4 regions of the Lysinibacillus sp. GW823-FHT02G10 genome follow, and region 2 is predicted to be linked to each of the others. Evidence: riboswitches for the same ligand, from Rfam matches in the RefSeq annotation. Region 2 holds a riboswitch; each other region holds the start of a gene.

Evidence for each region. A riboswitch is a leader RNA that binds a small molecule or an ion and turns the genes downstream of it on or off. The one in region 2 is predicted to bind S-adenosylmethionine.
Region 1: it holds a riboswitch for S-adenosylmethionine, as region 2 does, so the genes downstream of both, metK (methionine adenosyltransferase) here and AC1RFD_RS20260 (bifunctional homocysteine S-methyltransferase/methylenetetrahydrofolate reductase) in region 2, are expected to answer to the same signal.
Region 3: it holds a riboswitch for S-adenosylmethionine, as region 2 does, so the genes downstream of both, AC1RFD_RS03075 (YezD family protein) here and AC1RFD_RS20260 (bifunctional homocysteine S-methyltransferase/methylenetetrahydrofolate reductase) in region 2, are expected to answer to the same signal.
Region 4: it holds a riboswitch for S-adenosylmethionine, as region 2 does, so the genes downstream of both, AC1RFD_RS14410 (methionine ABC transporter ATP-binding protein) here and AC1RFD_RS20260 (bifunctional homocysteine S-methyltransferase/methylenetetrahydrofolate reductase) in region 2, are expected to answer to the same signal.

The regions. Positions count from the first base shown of each region.
Region 1 covers NZ_JBXAJI010000002.1:466,100-470,315, forward strand. Annotated here, with positions in the region: gene AC1RFD_RS12135 (alpha/beta hydrolase) at 1-355, opposite strand, end outside; gene AC1RFD_RS12140 (gamma carbonic anhydrase) at 489-1,001, shown strand; gene metK (methionine adenosyltransferase) at 1,181-2,377, opposite strand; SAM riboswitch class I at 2,636-2,754, opposite strand; gene pckA (phosphoenolpyruvate carboxykinase (ATP)) at 3,144-4,216, shown strand, end outside.
Region 2 covers NZ_JBXAJI010000010.1:28,134-32,349, reverse strand. Annotated here, with positions in the region: gene AC1RFD_RS20270 (globin-coupled sensor protein) at 1-37, shown strand, start outside; gene AC1RFD_RS20265 (protoporphyrinogen oxidase) at 277-1,671, shown strand; SAM riboswitch class I at 1,771-1,871, shown strand; gene AC1RFD_RS20260 (bifunctional homocysteine S-methyltransferase/methylenetetrahydrofolate reductase) at 1,961-3,808, shown strand; gene metH (methionine synthase) at 3,801-4,216, shown strand, end outside.
Region 3 covers NZ_JBXAJI010000001.1:617,643-621,858, reverse strand. Annotated here, with positions in the region: gene AC1RFD_RS03095 (cold-shock protein) at 90-290, shown strand; gene AC1RFD_RS03090 (amphi-Trp domain-containing protein) at 436-714, shown strand; gene AC1RFD_RS03085 (VOC family protein) at 1,085-1,870, opposite strand; gene AC1RFD_RS03080 (flavin reductase family protein) at 2,020-2,505, shown strand; gene AC1RFD_RS03075 (YezD family protein) at 2,596-2,751, opposite strand; SAM riboswitch class I at 2,822-2,917, opposite strand; gene AC1RFD_RS03070 (DUF418 domain-containing protein) at 3,088-4,182, opposite strand; gene AC1RFD_RS03065 (TetR/AcrR family transcriptional regulator) at 4,166-4,216, opposite strand, start outside.
Region 4 covers NZ_JBXAJI010000004.1:80,817-85,032, reverse strand. Annotated here, with positions in the region: gene AC1RFD_RS14435 (acyl-CoA dehydrogenase FadE) at 1-574, shown strand, start outside; gene AC1RFD_RS14430 (arsenate reductase family protein) at 758-1,114, shown strand; gene gcvH (glycine cleavage system protein GcvH) at 1,196-1,576, shown strand; gene AC1RFD_RS14420 (toprim domain-containing protein) at 1,668-2,009, shown strand; gene AC1RFD_RS14415 (thioredoxin family protein) at 2,024-2,335, shown strand; SAM riboswitch class I at 2,392-2,495, shown strand; gene AC1RFD_RS14410 (methionine ABC transporter ATP-binding protein) at 2,578-3,606, shown strand; gene AC1RFD_RS14405 (methionine ABC transporter permease) at 3,596-4,216, shown strand, end outside.

The DNA of each region.
Region 1 (4,216 bases), on a different contig from region 2:
GTTGCAACCAAGGTGATGTTAAAATAATGCCTGCACATTCATATTGTCTCTTTTGCAGTGTATGGAGGATTAATGTTGCACCTAGTCCATGCCCTATTACAAAGGTTGGTAAATTATATGAAAAAGCATTTTCAATCAGGTTTCTTGTATACTTATTGTACAATTTGAAGTCTTCATCATGGACTCGAGCAAACCTTGCATTACCTCCATGATTCGGTAAATCTCCCATGACTATGTGGAAGCCTTCTAATCTTAATTTCTCTATCAGCCATGCATACCAACGGTGATTTTCATAAGCACCATGAAGAATAGCAATCACAGCTTTTGCTTGTCCATCAGCTTCCCATTTCCACATTACATAGTCCTCCTAAAAAATGATTACACTTTGATTATATCGAAATAAATAGCACATTTTAATTTTATATTTCCATAAAGTTGCGTATTTGATACGATAATACTACATTATAGAAAGAAAAGAGGCGATTTTCATGATTTATCCATTTAAAGATAAAACGCCAAAGATCGATCCGTCTGTTTTCATTGCTGATTACGCAACTGTTACGGGCGACGTAACAATTGGCGCCGAAACAACTATTTGGTTTAATACGGTTATTCGTGGTGATGTTTCCCCAACGATTATTGGTAAACGTGTCAGTATCCAGGATCTTTGCTGTTTACACCAAAGCCCAAAATATCCGCTCATTATTGAAGATGAGGTAACAGTTGGACACCAAGTCACTTTACATAGTTGTACAATTCGCAAAAATGCCTTAATTGGTATGGGATCCATTATTTTAGACGGAGCTGAGATTGGAGAAGGTGCATTTATTGGAGCTGGAAGCCTAGTACCTCCTGGTAAAGTCATTCCTCCAAATAGTTTAGCATTAGGTCGTCCAGCAAAAGTTGTCCGAGAATTAAATGCTGAAGATAAAGAGGATATGGAACGCATCGTACGAGAATACGCAGAAAAAGGTCAATATTATAAATCACTTCAGAAATAAATAACCTACACAAAAAATCAATACTAACGAAAAAATCCCTCGCGTTTTCGTGTACCGAATATGTTCACGAATCCTAGCGAGGTATTTTTGTAAAAAAAACAAAAGGAGCAATGTTGCCCCTTTGCTTATTAATACATCAGAATAATTTTCTAATGACTTCATTACTTTAGTTCAATAGTTTATAAACGTGCTTTTTCTCGTAGCGCGTCTGCTTTATCAATTTGCTCCCATGGTACATTTAAATCTGTACGACCAAAATGTCCATACGCAGCAGTTTGTTTATAAATTGGACGACGAAGATCAAGCATTTTAATGATACCTGCTGGGCGTAAATCGAATAACTCGCGTACCCATTCAACGATCTCGCTTTCTTTCACTCTACCTGTGCCAAATGTATCGACAGCAATGGAAACAGGCTGAGCAACGCCAATCGCATAGGCAAGTTGCACTTCAGCACGCTCTGCTAAGCCAGCTGCTACGATGTTTTTTGCTACATAACGTGCTGCATATGCCGCCGAACGGTCTACCTTGGTTGCATCCTTACCTGAGAAGGCACCACCACCGTGACGTGCATAACCACCGTATGTATCAACAATGATTTTACGTCCTGTTAATCCAGCATCACCTTTTGGCCCACCAATTACAAAACGGCCAGTTGGATTGATGAAGTATTTCGTATTAGCATCTAATAATTCACTCGGTACAACTGGTGCAATAACAAATTCTTTTAAATCTGCTTGAATTTGTTCAAGTGTTGCTTCTTCATCATGCTGTGTTGAAATAACAATTGTATCCACGCGAACCGGTACATTATTGTCATCATATTCAATCGTTACTTGCGTTTTACCATCAGGACGTAAATAGGCAAGTTCACCTGATTTACGTACTTCTGTTAAACGGCGTGCTAATTTGTGTGCCAAGCTAATTGGTAATGGCATTAGCTCTGGTGTTTCATTACATGCATAGCCAAACATTAAGCCTTGGTCACCAGCACCAATTGCTTCTATATCAGCATCTGTCATAGAGCCTTCACGTGCCTCTAATGCCTGATCAACACCTTGAGCTATATCAGGTGATTGTTCGCCAATTGCCACAAGCACCGCTAAGTTCTCAGCATCAAAGCCATATTTACCTCGTGTATAGCCAATTTCAGCTACAGTGTCACGAACAATACCTTTAATATCCACATAAGTAGAAGTAGTAATTTCTCCTGCTACTAATACTAATCCTGTTGTTACAGTTGTTTCACACGCTACACGTGCATTTGGATCTTCTGCTAAAATAGCATCTAAAATGGCATCCGAGATTTGGTCACAAATCTTATCTGGATGTCCTTCTGTTACACTCTCTGATGTAAACAGTCGACGGTTTGTCATTTGGTTTTCCTCCTAAATACTCTTACAATAAGTAGTTGTGTATGAATACGGTACTCATTACCCATGTCAAGTCCGCTCCTAAGGATTGAACTCTCAAGCCGTTACTGCTGCTTTTAACACGAGGATTTCGAAAGATCCGTCATTATAATAAGGAAAGAACTACATATACTTACCTTTACATTGATTTATAGCAATAAAAAAATCCTTTTCTCACGTTACTTTACATGAGGAAAGGAATAATGACTGCGTAACCTTTCACTCTTATCGTTCAAGGGATGTTCCCTTGCATCAGGTTGGCACCAACGCATGTCGTGAAATAGTTCATGCAGGTTGCCGGGTTTCACAGGGCCTGACCCTCCACCAGCTCGGGATAAGAGTATCCGTTCAATCTCATGTTACTGAAAAGGTCGAACGTTGTCAAATATTTTCTTATGTATTACTGTATAGAAAGGAAAGAACTTATTACACAAAAACTTTTCATACTTGGATGATGATGTAAATAGAAGCAAATTAATCCCTACAACATACCTAGCTACTTGTGGTAACATATGTGTGGCTCAATTTTCGTGCCTAATTACAGTAGGATTGATGGTATTCTACTCGAAAAACATTATTTTTTGTCAGTTTATTGAAAAGTGGTAAAAACTCTAAAATAATTTCTTAATTAGTATAGATTATTTAAGCAATTGTGTTATACTATTTTTGAAATTAAGAAAAAATCCCTCTAAATCAAGGGAATACTATAAAAAAGGATGGTATTTAATCGATGAATTCAGTAGAAATTGCAAACGAACTGAAGGAATTATTAAACGGCGGTAACATAAATGTTCAACTTTCAGTACCACAATTAGCAGAAAAAGCTACATCTCGTGGTGAAGCAATGTTAACAGTAGATGGCGCAGTTCGTGCAGAAACTGGCAAATACACTGGTCGTTCACCTAAAGATAAATATACGGTAGAAGAAGAAAGCACAAAAGATCAAATTGACTGGGGTAAAGTCAACCAACCGATTTCTTCTGAAGTGTTCGATAACCTATATGTAAAAGTAATAAAATATTTAAAAGAACGTGACGAGTTATTCGTATTCAAAGGCTTTGCAGGTGCTGACAAAGACTCACAATTAAGCATTCAAGTTATCAATGAATACGCATGGCACAATCTTTTTGCTCATCAATTATTTATCCGTCCAACAGCAGATGAATTAGCTTCTCATGTTGCCGACTTCACTGTCATCTCAGCTCCTAACTTTAAAGCAGATCCTGCGGTTGATGGTACTGCTTCTGAAACATTCATCATCGTATCACTTGAAAAGAAAATTATTTTAATTGGTGGTACAGAATATGCTGGTGAAATGAAAAAATCTATCTTTGGTATCATGAACTACTTATTACCACAACAAGGTATTCTTTCAATGCACTGCTCAGCAAACGTTGGTGAAGCTGGCGATGTAGCGTTATTCTTCGGTCTATCTGGTACTGGTAAAACGACGTTATCAGCTGATCCTGATCGTAAGCTAATCGGTGACGATGAACACGGTTGGTCTGATAATGGTGTATTCAACATTGAGGGTGGCTGCTATGCAAAAACAATCAACCTTTCTGCTGAAAAAGAACCAGAAATCTACAATGCAATCCGCTTCGGCTCTGTATTAGAAAACGTAGCTGTTGATCCAGAAACTCGTATTTGTGACTATGATGATGGTTCACTAACAGAAAATACACGTGTAGCTTATCCAATCCAATACATCGAAAATATCGTTGATCCTTCTGTTGCAGGTCATCCAAAAACAATCATCTTCCTAACAGCTGATGCATTTGGCGTGTTACCTCCAATCAGTAA
Region 2 (4,216 bases):
AAAATTAGCGAGCTTTGCGCAAAATTTAAAAGGATAGACTACTAACATTTACATTCTATTTTTCATATTTTTAGACGTAATAAACACTATAGTACCTATTTAAATGTTTGTTGTGAAGTTATCGCTATAGAGGATCAATTTTATAGAGATTCAGAAAGTAAGAGCTATTTCACTGATGAAATAGCTCTATTTTTGCTAAATTTGTAAAGGGTTTACGTAATTTTCAATGAAAAAAGGATTATACTGTAGAAAGAATGAATAATAGGGGCGGTTATGATGAAAACAGTTGTTGTTTTAGGCGGCGGTATTACAGGACTATGTACAATGCATTATTTGCAACGTCAAGTGAAGGAACATAATTTAAATGTTCGTCTAGTGCTTATAGAAAAAAATACATATTTAGGAGGCAAATTATATTCAGCACATGAACAAGGTTTCATCATGGAAACGGGTGCTGATTCTATTGTAGCCCGTCATCAAGGCGTTATGGAACTCGTGCAGGAGCTTGATTTTGAGGCGGAATTAGTTTACAACGAAACAGGTATTTCTTATATTTATACGAATAATGAGTTACATGCTATTCCGGCAGATTCAACTTTCGGAATACCGATGAGTGTAGCATCCTTAGAGGAAAGTACACTTATTTCCGAGCAGGGAAAAAAAGAAGCGTTGAAGGATTTAACATTGCCAAACAATGGCTTCACAAAGGAAAGTTCAATTGGTGAATTTTTAACTTACTATTTAGGAGAGGAACTGGTGAAAAACCAAATTGCACCAGTCCTTGCAGGTGTTTATTCGGGAGATTTACATCAGCTTTCTATTGGCTCTACTTTACCGTATTTAATTGATTATAAGAATGATTTTGGAAGTATTATTAAAGGCTTTGATGCGAATCGTGAGCAATTTGTTAAAGCAGCGAACAAAAAATTTATATCCTTTAAAAATGGTTTATCTTCTTTAATTGATCGACTTGAACAAACCTTATCCGATGTAGAAATTATCAAGGGTGTTACTACACTAAATGTTCAAAAACAAGATAAGAACTACACAATTTCCTTAGCTAATGGTGAAATTATTGAGTCAGATTATGTCGTTTTAGCATTACCGAACGATACTGTACAAAATCTGCTACAGGATGAATCTTTAAACCGCTATTTTGACCAATTTACGACAGCGTCAGCGATTACTATCTATTTAGGTTTTGATGTGCCAGACGCTAAATTGCCAGCAGATGGAACGGGCTATATTGTTTCCCATAATTCAGACGTAACTTGTAATGCGGCAACTTGGACTAGTCGTAAATGGAAGCATACATCGAAAGAAAATAAATTACTTGTGCGACTCTTTTATAAGAGCATCAATCCAGCCTATGAGCAACTACGCGCCATGACGGATGAAGAATTGGCAGCAGTTGCTTTAGAAGATGTGAGAAAGAGCCTAGGAATAGAGGAGCAGCCAACCGTTGTGAATGTAACAAAATGGATTGATCAAATGCCTAAATATGATCTAGCGCATCGTGAAGCATTACAAGGATTACTACAAGAATTACATGAGAAATATCCTAATTTATCGATTGCAGGGTGCTCGTATTTTGGCGTAGGTATTGGTGCTTGCATTCAAAACGGGAAAAAAATTGGTGAAGAGCTTGCAAAGGAACTTGCCAATTTCTAAGGTTTTAAGTGGAAAAAAACTTTGTTATGTGAAATAGTCTTGACTCATTCGTCAGTAAACGATATGATTCTTTTAATTATTTAAAAAATTCATACTTAATTCTTATCAAGAGAAGCAGAGGGACTGGCCCATTGAAGCTTCAGCAACCAACTTTATTGTCAGGTGCTAAATCCAGAAGACCGTTGAGTCGAAGATGAGAAGGAACAACAATGATGAATCGTTAAAGCCTTCTTTTTTTATGAAAGAAGGCTTTTTATTATATAGAGACATAGGAAGAGAGGCTAATTTTATGGGATTGCTTGAAAGGTTAAAAACGCATGTATTGACGGCAGACGGTGCAATAGGCACAGTGCTATATGGCTATGGATTGGAGTATTGCCATGAGGAAATGAATGTTCAGAGACCCGAGTTAATTGAAAAGATTCATAGAGAATATATTGCGGCTGGTGCTGACATCATTCAAACGAATACGTACGGTGCAAATGCCATTAAATTAGCTCGCTATGGATTGGAATCACGTGTCCAACAATTTAATGAAGCTGCTATCACCATCGCAAAACGAGCAGCGGCTGATGGCGGTCAATTTGTTTTAGGAACAATTGGTGGTATTCGGGGAATTCGTAAAAGTGATGCAACCTTGGATGAAATATTAGCGACTATTGAAGAACAAGCAAGCGTCTTACTTGCAGGGAATCCAGATGGCCTTTTACTTGAAACTTATTATGATTTTGAAGAATTAACAGCAACCTTAAAGATGCTACGAGAAAAAACAAAATTGCCGATTATTGCACAAGTTTCTATGCATGAGCCCGGTGTTCTACAAAATGGGATGTCTTTAAATAATGCTCTCCATGAGCTTGAAGCCCTAGGTGCTGATATTGTTGGTGTCAATTGTCGACTAGGTCCACACCATACAATTCAGGCATTTGAAGGTGTAGAACTTCCTAATAAGGCATTTATGTCGGCCTATCCAAATGCATCACTTCTGGACTTAGAGGATGGGCGTGTCGTTTATGAATCAGAAGCTGATTATTTTGGTCGAGCGGCTGTTGAATTGCGTGATCAAGGTGTACGTTTAATAGGGGGCTGCTGTGGTACAACACCCAAACATATTGCAGCAGCAAAGAAGTATTTAGAAGAGTTATCACCGGTTCAGGAGAAGCTTGCGAAGCCTAAAAAGATTGAGATTGTTCGGGAAGCGGAGCCAACAAAGTATGAGCCTCTTCATGAAAAAGTTAAACGTGAACGTTCTGTCATAGTAGAGTTGGATACGCCTAGACATTTAGAGATTGATGGGTTCCTTGAAGGAGCAAAGCAATTATATGATGCAGGTGCAGATGTAGTTATGATGGCAGACAATTCATTGGCCTCTCCACGTATTAGCAATATTGCAATGGGCGCATTGTTGAAGAGCTCACATGGTGTACGCCCACTAACTCATATTACATGTCGAGACCGTAATTTAATTGGTCTACAATCTCATTTAATGGGGTTAAATGCTTTAGGTATTCATGATGTGTTGGCCGTTACGGGTGATCCAACGAAAGTAGGAGATTTCCCAGGTGCGACAAGTGTTTATGATGTATCTTCCATGGAGCTAATCCAATTAATTAAGCAATTAAATGAAGGGGTCTCTTTCTCAGGTAAGCCACTTCGTAAAAAAGCAAATTTCTCAGTTGCTGCTGCATTTAATCCAAACGTCCGTGTGTTAGATCGTGCTGTGACACGCTTGGAGAAGAAAATTGAGCATGGGGCAGACTACTTCATTTCTCAACCAGTATATACGAAAGAGAAAATTGTAGAGATTTATGAGGCAACAAAGCATTTACAAGCTCCAATTTACATCGGTATTATGCCTGTTACGAGTTATAAAAGCGCTGAATTTTTACATCATGAAGTGCCAGGTATCAAATTATCTGAAGATGCCTTAACAAGAATGAAAGCATGTGGAGAAGATAAAGAAAGGGCAACATTGGAAGGGATTGCTATTGCCAAAGAATTAGTAGAAGTGGCTACGCAATATTTCAATGGGATTTACCTTATTACACCATTTTTACGTTACGATGTGACACTAGAGTTGATGAAATATATAGAGCAATTGGATGAACAGAAAAAAGGAGTAAGTATACATGGCTAAGCACTCGATTGAAGAGCAACTAGAGAAACGTATTTTAATTCTTGATGGCGCAATGGGAACAATGCTACAAAATGAAAATTTATCAGCAGAGGATTTTGGTGGCGAGGAACTTGATGGCTGTAATGAAAATCTTGTGCTTACTAGACCAGATGTTATTGAAAAAATTCACCATAAATACTTAGAGGCAGGCGCAGATATTATTTGTACAAATACATTTGGTGGGACGCCTCTTGTGTTAAATGAATATGATCTTGGCACAAAAGCAGAAGTAATTAATAAGCGTGCAGTGGAAATTGCTCGCCAAGCAGTGGATCGTTATTCCACATCAGATTGGCCACGTTTTGTTGCAGGGGCTATGGGGCCAACAACAAAAACGTTATCAGTAACAGGTGGTATTACATTTGAAGA
Region 3 (4,216 bases), on a different contig from region 2:
GAGAAAATGCAATTTTTTCACATTTTCTCAATGAGTGCACCATTTATTTAACTTTATTTTACATTCAAGCGCATTGGAGGCGAATGCTTATGCAACAGGGGATCGTAAAGTGGTTCAATAATGAAAAAGGTTATGGCTTTATTGAATGTGATGATGGCGAAGATGTATTTGTTCATTTTACGGGCATCCAGGAGGAAGGCTTCCGTACACTTGAAGAAGGTCAAAAGGTTTCATTTGATGTTGTGGAAGGCAATCGTGGACCCCAAGCATCAAATGTTGTAAAACTATAAGCGTAATGGGACTATCCGTGTAGTTCCAGATTAGCAGCGGATTAGGAAATGCATCGTTTCCTTCATCCGCTTTTTGTATTGTTTTATAAGCTGAATGCCCCCTCCATGTTATAATAGAAGTAACAAAACGTAAGGAGGGATTTCGATGCAAAAACAAAATAAACCCATGACTGAAGTTATTTTGAAGCATAAAGAACGACAAAGTGTAGCAGAATTTGCAGCAACACTGGAAACGATTGCAAAAAAGCTTAAAGAAAATGGTGAATTCACTTTTGTTCAAGACACAGAGCCAACAGTTGTCAGCCCAAGTGAACAGCTCAAAATCGAATACTCCTATACAAAAAAGGGCGACAAGCATTCATTTGAAATTGAATTTGATTGGTATACAGGTACAGAAACACCGAAAAAAATGACAATTGAATAATAATTGGCAACGAAAATCCACTTTTTTGATGAAGTGGATTTTTCCATATTGTTGAATTAAAGATCATGTCACTAGCTAAAATTTTAGCAAGGTGAGGGGGTGATTTCGCTCCAGGGTCTCCTCTGTAACGCTAAATCCACAAGAAAGCAAGTAGCCAGCATCAGAAATTCTATTGATGGTTTTGTTTTTCAATACTTATGTAAAAAGGCGGGAGCAAAATTGTTTCAGCCCATAAAAATACCGAGCTATCCACTAAAACGCTTACGAAGTGTTTCGGAATAGTTCGGTTTTTCTAGTTATCATGTTTGTTAATTTAAAGATTATTCGGCTTAATGAAGGTCCCAGTTAGTTATGGCCCAGCCTTTTCTCCTTATCGATTTATCCAATAAAAAGCACCAGGGCAAACTAAAGTTTCCTTTGTTCGTTTAGGATCCTTTAATGTCACACCAAATGGTCCCTCTTTGACATGACCAAGTGTAATTGTCATCGCGCTCTCTTCCTCATAGAAATCTAAGCGCATATTCGGTAGCTGTAGTGACAAATACTGCTCATATTGCGTAGGCACTGGTAGCTGTAACACCTCTTGCCACAGCTTAACTGTTGCCTGCATGTCCTTGACGTAGAATTGGACGGATTCCATCGTTATAGCCTGTTTGACATCAATGGCACCACTTGCCTTTAATTGAACCAAACGTTCTTCATCTTCCTCCGCCCATTCAATCAAAAATGGAAAATCAATTGGCAGATCTGGCTTACCAAAATGCAGTAGCTTCCATTCTACCACAGTGCCATCTGGTCTTGTTCTGCTACATGCATCTGGTCCATATACTTCATAGCCCAATGCTCGCAAGCGTCGACCCTCTTCCTCAATATTTTTTGTGCGCAGAGCAATTCGAGAAAATCCCTGGCGCTCTTGATCACGTTTAAACGTATAATGTAGGGAATATGGGTATTGTGCCGCTTGCTCAAATAAATCACGATCATAGATAGCAATTTGTTCAATATAGCTTAAGCCAAAGTAGCTTAACGTATTATAAGTCCCCCACATCGTGTGCTGCCCACCATTCACTGTATGGACATTTCGTTTATTGAAGAAAACCTTTATATTTTCTGGTGATTCCACTTGATGAACCAAATGATCAAAATATAAAGTCATGGCCATTCCCCTTTCTTTCCCCATTACCTTTACCTGTATGTTTGATTAGTTTAAAATTTACTCAAGAAAAGGAGTTACTAGTAGGATATGAAAAAAAGTTTCGTTTACCTACAAACTCCGTTCACTAATTTCATAAAGAGGTGATTTGAATGACAGATTTAGTAGCTGCTTTTAAATTGGCATTAGGTAATTATCCTACAGGCGTAACAGTTGTCACGACATGTCATGACACAAAACCGATTGGCTTAACCGTCAATTCCTTTGCATCTGTTTCAATCGACCCGCTCCTTATTTTGTGGTCACTCGATAAAAAATCTCAGCTCCATCCTTATTTCACGACTGCGCCAAATTTTGCGGTCAATATTTTAGCGAGTGATCAAGAGCATTTATGTACACTATTTGCCAGTAAAATCCCTGATCGCTTTGCACAAGCAAAATGGTCAACTTCCTCTTTAGGACTACCGATTTTACATGATACAGCAGCTAATTTACAATGTAAAACATTTCAGCAAATCGATGCTGGCGACCATACCATTTTTATTGGGCAGGTCGTAGACATTACAAATGCTCAAAAAGAGCCTTTGCTTTATCATCGCCGTCATATCGGTCCCATACCAAAAAGCTTTTATAGCTAGTCTTTACACAAAAAAAGGGCCACTTGTAAGCACAGGAAATCCTTCATGCTTATAGGTGGCCGTTTGACATAAGTTCTACTGAAATCATTGTTATTTTTTCTGCGGAAATCTCTGCTTTTCAAGCCTATTAATTTGCACAATCACACCATCTTGAATCGTAATATGCACTTCACCAAATTCAAGATTTTGAATCGCCTTCGCAATTGCCTCTAGTTTCTTATCATCTACTTTTACTGACTGAGCCATACGATACACCCCTTCTTTTTTATCCTTATTGTTCATAAAGAGGCCAACGCATCAAACTGATTGATAGCCCCTCCTATCTCTCAGACACCATCTGTTGGATTTGGCACCTGTTGTTCGGTTGCCGAGGCTTCATTGGGCCAAGTCCCTCCACCTCTCTTGATAAGAGTACTGCGTTTCTTGAAAATAATTCTATAATTCTGCTATAGGAATGTCAATACAAAATATTAGAAAACCTAGTTGAATACTATGCAATATGTCGTTTAGATTAAAAGACTCCCTAAACCTAAAGTATTTTATGCCTAGTCAGTGAGAAATAGATGGCAATCCATTAATTTATTACAAGCTCCATTTCCTCATCATGAATTCAAGTGGGCCTCGATGATGTTTAGTCCTCCACCATACAGAAACAACGACACATCCTAAAAAATAACAGCAGGCATACAGCATGGAAAAAGCAAGTGTTTGGTTCTCCAGCTTTTGGCAAATAATTAGTATTCCAATGCCTATAACAACATGGCCAACATAATGCGTTAAAGACATTTGTCCTGTTAATATGAAAGATTGAATAACTTTATTTTTACATGTCTCTACAAGATAGATGGAGCCAACAATGATGACAATAGCCGAAGCCGAATTAGATAGGACATACATCATATTCGGTGGAATCGGTCCTGTATCAAATAAATACAATGCACTCTCTACATCTAATAAATGAATGGTTGTCATCTTAATGAATAACGTTGAACAAGTCTCAGTCATGATGACTAACAATAAACCTATCACCAGTAAGTTTTTTCTTAATGTATGATTTGTTAAATCTAATGTGCCCATTACCATACCTATCAGAAAGAAGCAAATCCAGGGGAATAGTGGATGATAGCCATTAAACATCAAATTTCTTATAAATCCTGCTGGTGTCCAAAAATCAAGATACTCTAGTAGCACATATGTTGGATGCCAACCAGCAAGGTAACTAAATTGAATTTGAAGCCATTGTGAAAGGATAAGGATGGCACCGATTATGAAGATCATCATTTTCTTGGATTGGGCAATCAACCAAGCAGCAACAAACATATACACGCCATAATAATGTAATATATCTCCTGTCCAGCCGATTGCATATAAAATTATCCCTATCGTAAATAACAAAAGCGCCCTCTTCCACAAAGTAAGTCGATTTTGACGAAGAAGGATTGGGTCCTTACTCTCTCTAGCCTGACGAGTCATTAAGGCTGTCCCTATTCCTGCTAGCATGACAAATACGGCCGAAGCACGTCCCTCGAAAAGATGTTGGAAGGCAATTAACCATGTTGAACCATTCGTTGTAGAACCTGTTATGACGCCAAAATTGACAATGAACATGCCAAGCATGGCGAGAGCTCTTGCAAAATCAAGACCTTCAATGCGCCGATCATCATTTCTTTTTGTCATCTTTGCCCCCTTGGATAACGCTATGTACAGCCTC
Region 4 (4,216 bases), on a different contig from region 2:
TGAAGGTACAAACGAAATTAACCGCATGATTGTACCTGGCACATTTATGAAAAAGGCGCTAAAGGGTGAGCTACCATTATTACAAGTTGCCCAAAATTTACAGCAAGAGCTGCTTATGCTAATGCCAGAGGATATCGGTACAGAGCCGTTAGCACAAGAAAAATATTTAGTGAAAAATGCCAAGAAGATTGCTGTATTAGCTGCAGGATTAGCAGCACAACGCTTTGGTGCAAAGCTTGATCAAGAGCAAGAAGTATTGGTAAACATTGCGAATATAGCTAACCAATTATTTGCAATGGAATCAGCTGTCTTACGTACAGAAAAAGCAATTGCTCGTGACGGTGCTGAAAAAGCACATCAAAAATTGCTATACACACAAATTTTCTGCCAAGAAGCATTCGCAGAAATCGAAAAAGAAGCAAAAGACACAATTCTTGCTTCAGCGGATGGCGATGCAGCCCGTATGACATTATCTGCACTGCGTAAGCTAACGCGTAATAATCCATACAATTTAATTGCGAAGAAGCGTGAGGCTTCCGTTAAATTAATTGATGCTGAAAAATATATTGTATAATAGTGCAAATTTAACCTAGCTATCTGCAAAAGATAGCTAGGTTTTTTATATGAGATGGATAATCGTAAAAGGAGCGGATAAATTTGCACAACTGGTGGATAAACTTACAAAAAAGAGTGAAGTTCACCATTGAAAACAACTATGATGGTATACTACAGAAAAAGACAGAAGAGGAGCATTGTAATGACGATTCAATTTTTCCATTATCCGAAATGTACAACATGTAAAAAGGCACAGAAGTGGTTAAATGAGCATGAGGTTTCCTATGAAGAGGTACATATCGCAGAGCAACCTCCGACTAAAGAAGAACTAACAGCTATTTGGCAAGCTAGTGGACAGCCTTTGAAGAAATTTTTTAATACCTCAGGCATGAAATATCGTGAGCTTGGCTTAAAGGACAAGTTAGCGGAAATGACGGAGGATGAGCAGCTTGAGCTACTTGCTTCAGATGGCATGTTAATGAAACGTCCCATCGTGACAGATGGAAAAAAAGTTACTTTAGGTTTTAAAGAAGTAGATTTTGAGCAAGCTTGGAAATAACCGTATTAAACCTTGTATTTATAGGAGAAGTATGGCACACTGAAAGTGAATATATTACATATTTATGGAGGGGTTTTTTGCATGAGCACACCTAAAGACTTACGATACTCTGAAGAACATGAATGGGTAAAAGTAGAAGATGGAAAAGTACGTATTGGTATTACTCACTTCGCACAATCTGAATTAGGAGATATCGTATTCGTTGAGCTTCCACAAGTTGGCGACGAAATCAAAACAGATGATCCATTCGGTAGCGTAGAATCAGTAAAAACTGTTTCTGAATTATATGCACCAATCTCAGGTACTGTAGTTGAAGTAAATGCAGATTTAGAAGATAGCCCAGAATTCGTTAATGAATCACCATATGAAAAAGCATGGATGATCGTTGTTGAGCCTGCTGACGCATCAGAAGTTGAGAAACTAATGACAGCAGAGCAATACGAAGAAATGATCGCTGAATAAGACAAGCCATAATCGAAAAACGTCGGAAACTACCGGCGTTTTTTGTTATATAATGACTTATAAGTGGGGATCTCTAAATGGAGGTGGCGTAATGTTCGAGGGAAAATGCTTGATAGTAGAAGGGCGCTCAGATAAGCTACAAATTGAGCCTATTTTGAATGAGAATGTTACAATACTATGTACGAATGGTACAATTGGTGTGCATCAATTAGAAGAACTACTGGATCCCTATGAGGGCTGTGAGCTATTTACTTTTTTTGATGCAGATACTTCTGGTGATAAGCTACGTGCATTAATGGACAGACATTATCCAGAGGCTGAGCATCTGCGCACAATGCCAACATACAAGGAAGTAGAAACGACACCAAGAAAAGTGCTAGCAATGATCTTACTGCGTGCACATTTTTCAATCCATAATGAATATATTTTGTAAGGTTGCGTGAGTAAATGGAAGAATGGTCAATAGAGCAGTGGGAAGCGGCTAAACAGTCGGGAGAGAAAACTGCATTTTATTTATATACACCGATGTGTGGAACGTGTGCAGTGGCATCTAAAATGATGTCCATTATTGAGCAATTACTGCCACAGCTACAAATTGGTAAAGCAAATATCAACTTTTTGGAACACATAGCTTATGAGCATCAAATTGAAAGTGTTCCATGTCTACTCATCAGTGATGGCGGAAAAGTGACAGAAAAGATTTATGCTTTTCAATCCGTACCATTTTTATATGAATTGTTAAAAAAATCAATTGACTGAACTTTACTAGCGTGGTAAAGTATCAAATATATTACTAAAACATTAAATATATCGAACTCTTATGAAGAGTGGCGGAGGGAAGTGCCCTATGAAGCCCGGCAACCATCACAATGTGAAAAGGTGCCAAATCACCCAAAGATTTTTCTTTGAAAGATGAGAGAACGGTTTAACGTATCATACGTGACCCCTTCTACTTGTCTGTGAGTGAAGGGGTTTTCTATATGAGAAAAGGAGTATTCGCTATGATCCAGCTTCAAAATATTACAAAGAAATACAAAACAGCAAATGGCGAATTAACGGCAGTCAAAGACGTCAACCTTACTATTAATAAAGGTGAAATTTTTGGCATTATCGGCTATAGTGGTGCTGGTAAAAGTACCATGATTCGTTTATTAAACGGTTTAGAGAAACCGACAGCAGGAACAGTAACGGTGAACAATCAAGAATTTTCATCGATAAAAGGGCAAAAACTTAGAGCAGCTAGACAAAAGGTAAGTATGATTTTCCAGCATTTTAATTTACTTTGGTCAAGAACAGTTGCCGAAAATATTGCATTCCCTTTAGAAATCGCAGGCTTCCCAAAGGCTCAACGTGAAGCGCGTGTGAAGGAATTAATTGCCCTTGTAGGCTTAGAAGGGCGCGATAAGGCATATCCATCCCAGCTTTCTGGGGGACAAAAGCAGCGTGTAGGAATTGCACGTGCATTAGCGAATAATCCAGAGGTTTTACTATGTGATGAGGCGACATCCGCACTCGACCCTGAAACAACGGATGCCATTCTTGATTTACTCGTAGATATAAATGAACGCTTAGGCTTAACAATCGTCCTGATTACCCACGAAATGCATGTCATCCGCAAAATTTGTCATCGTGTAGCGGTGATGGAGGCAGGCGAAATTGTGGAACGTGGTGAGGTATTACAAGTCTTCCAAGCCCCACAGGCGGCTATTACTAAGAAGTTTGTATCTCAAATTACAGACACTAAGGAAACACAGGATACGGTAGCACAAATTAAAACAAACTATCCAACTGGACAACTTGTCAAATTGATTTTTGTTGGTGAAAAAACAGAACAGCCTGTCATCTCACATCTTGTGAAACAATTTGATGTAGAAGTAAGTATTGTTCACGGAAATATTTCGCAAACAAAAAATGGTGCATATGGTACATTGATTGTGCAAATTGATGGCTCTCAGACAAACGTCACTGAAGCCCTTCGTTATTTAAATACAGTGGAAGTACAGACGGAGGTGATTGAAAATGCTAACTAATCTCTTTCCGAATGTAGACTGGGAAAATATGTGGCAAGCTACGTATGAAACTTTATACATGACAGCTATATCAACGGTTGTGACATTTATTCTTGGGTTAGTCATTGGTATTGTTCTATTTTTAACTAGCCCCAATCAGTTATGGGCAAATAAAATCGTTAACTTTTTAACAGGATCACTCGTTAATATTTTCCGTTCCATTCCATTTATCGTATTAATTATTTTATTAATTCCATTTACGAAGTTTTTACTAGGTACAATTCGCGGTGCCAATGCGGCGTTACCTGCTTTAATTATCGGTGCAGCACCGTTTTATGCTCGTATGGTATTAATTGCGTTACGTGAAATTGATAAAGGTGTGATTGAAGCAGCCCGTTCAATGGGAGCAAAAACTTCTACGATTATTTGGAAAGTATTGGTTCCTGAATCATTACCAGCTTTGATTTCTGGTATCACTGTAACGGCTGTTGCTCTTGTAGGATATACAGCGATGGCAGGAATTATTGGTGCAGGTGGTCTTGGTAACTTAGCTTTCTTAGACGGCTTCCAGCGAAATCGCCAAGATGTGACATTAATGGCAACTATTTTGATCTTAGTAGTCGTATTTATT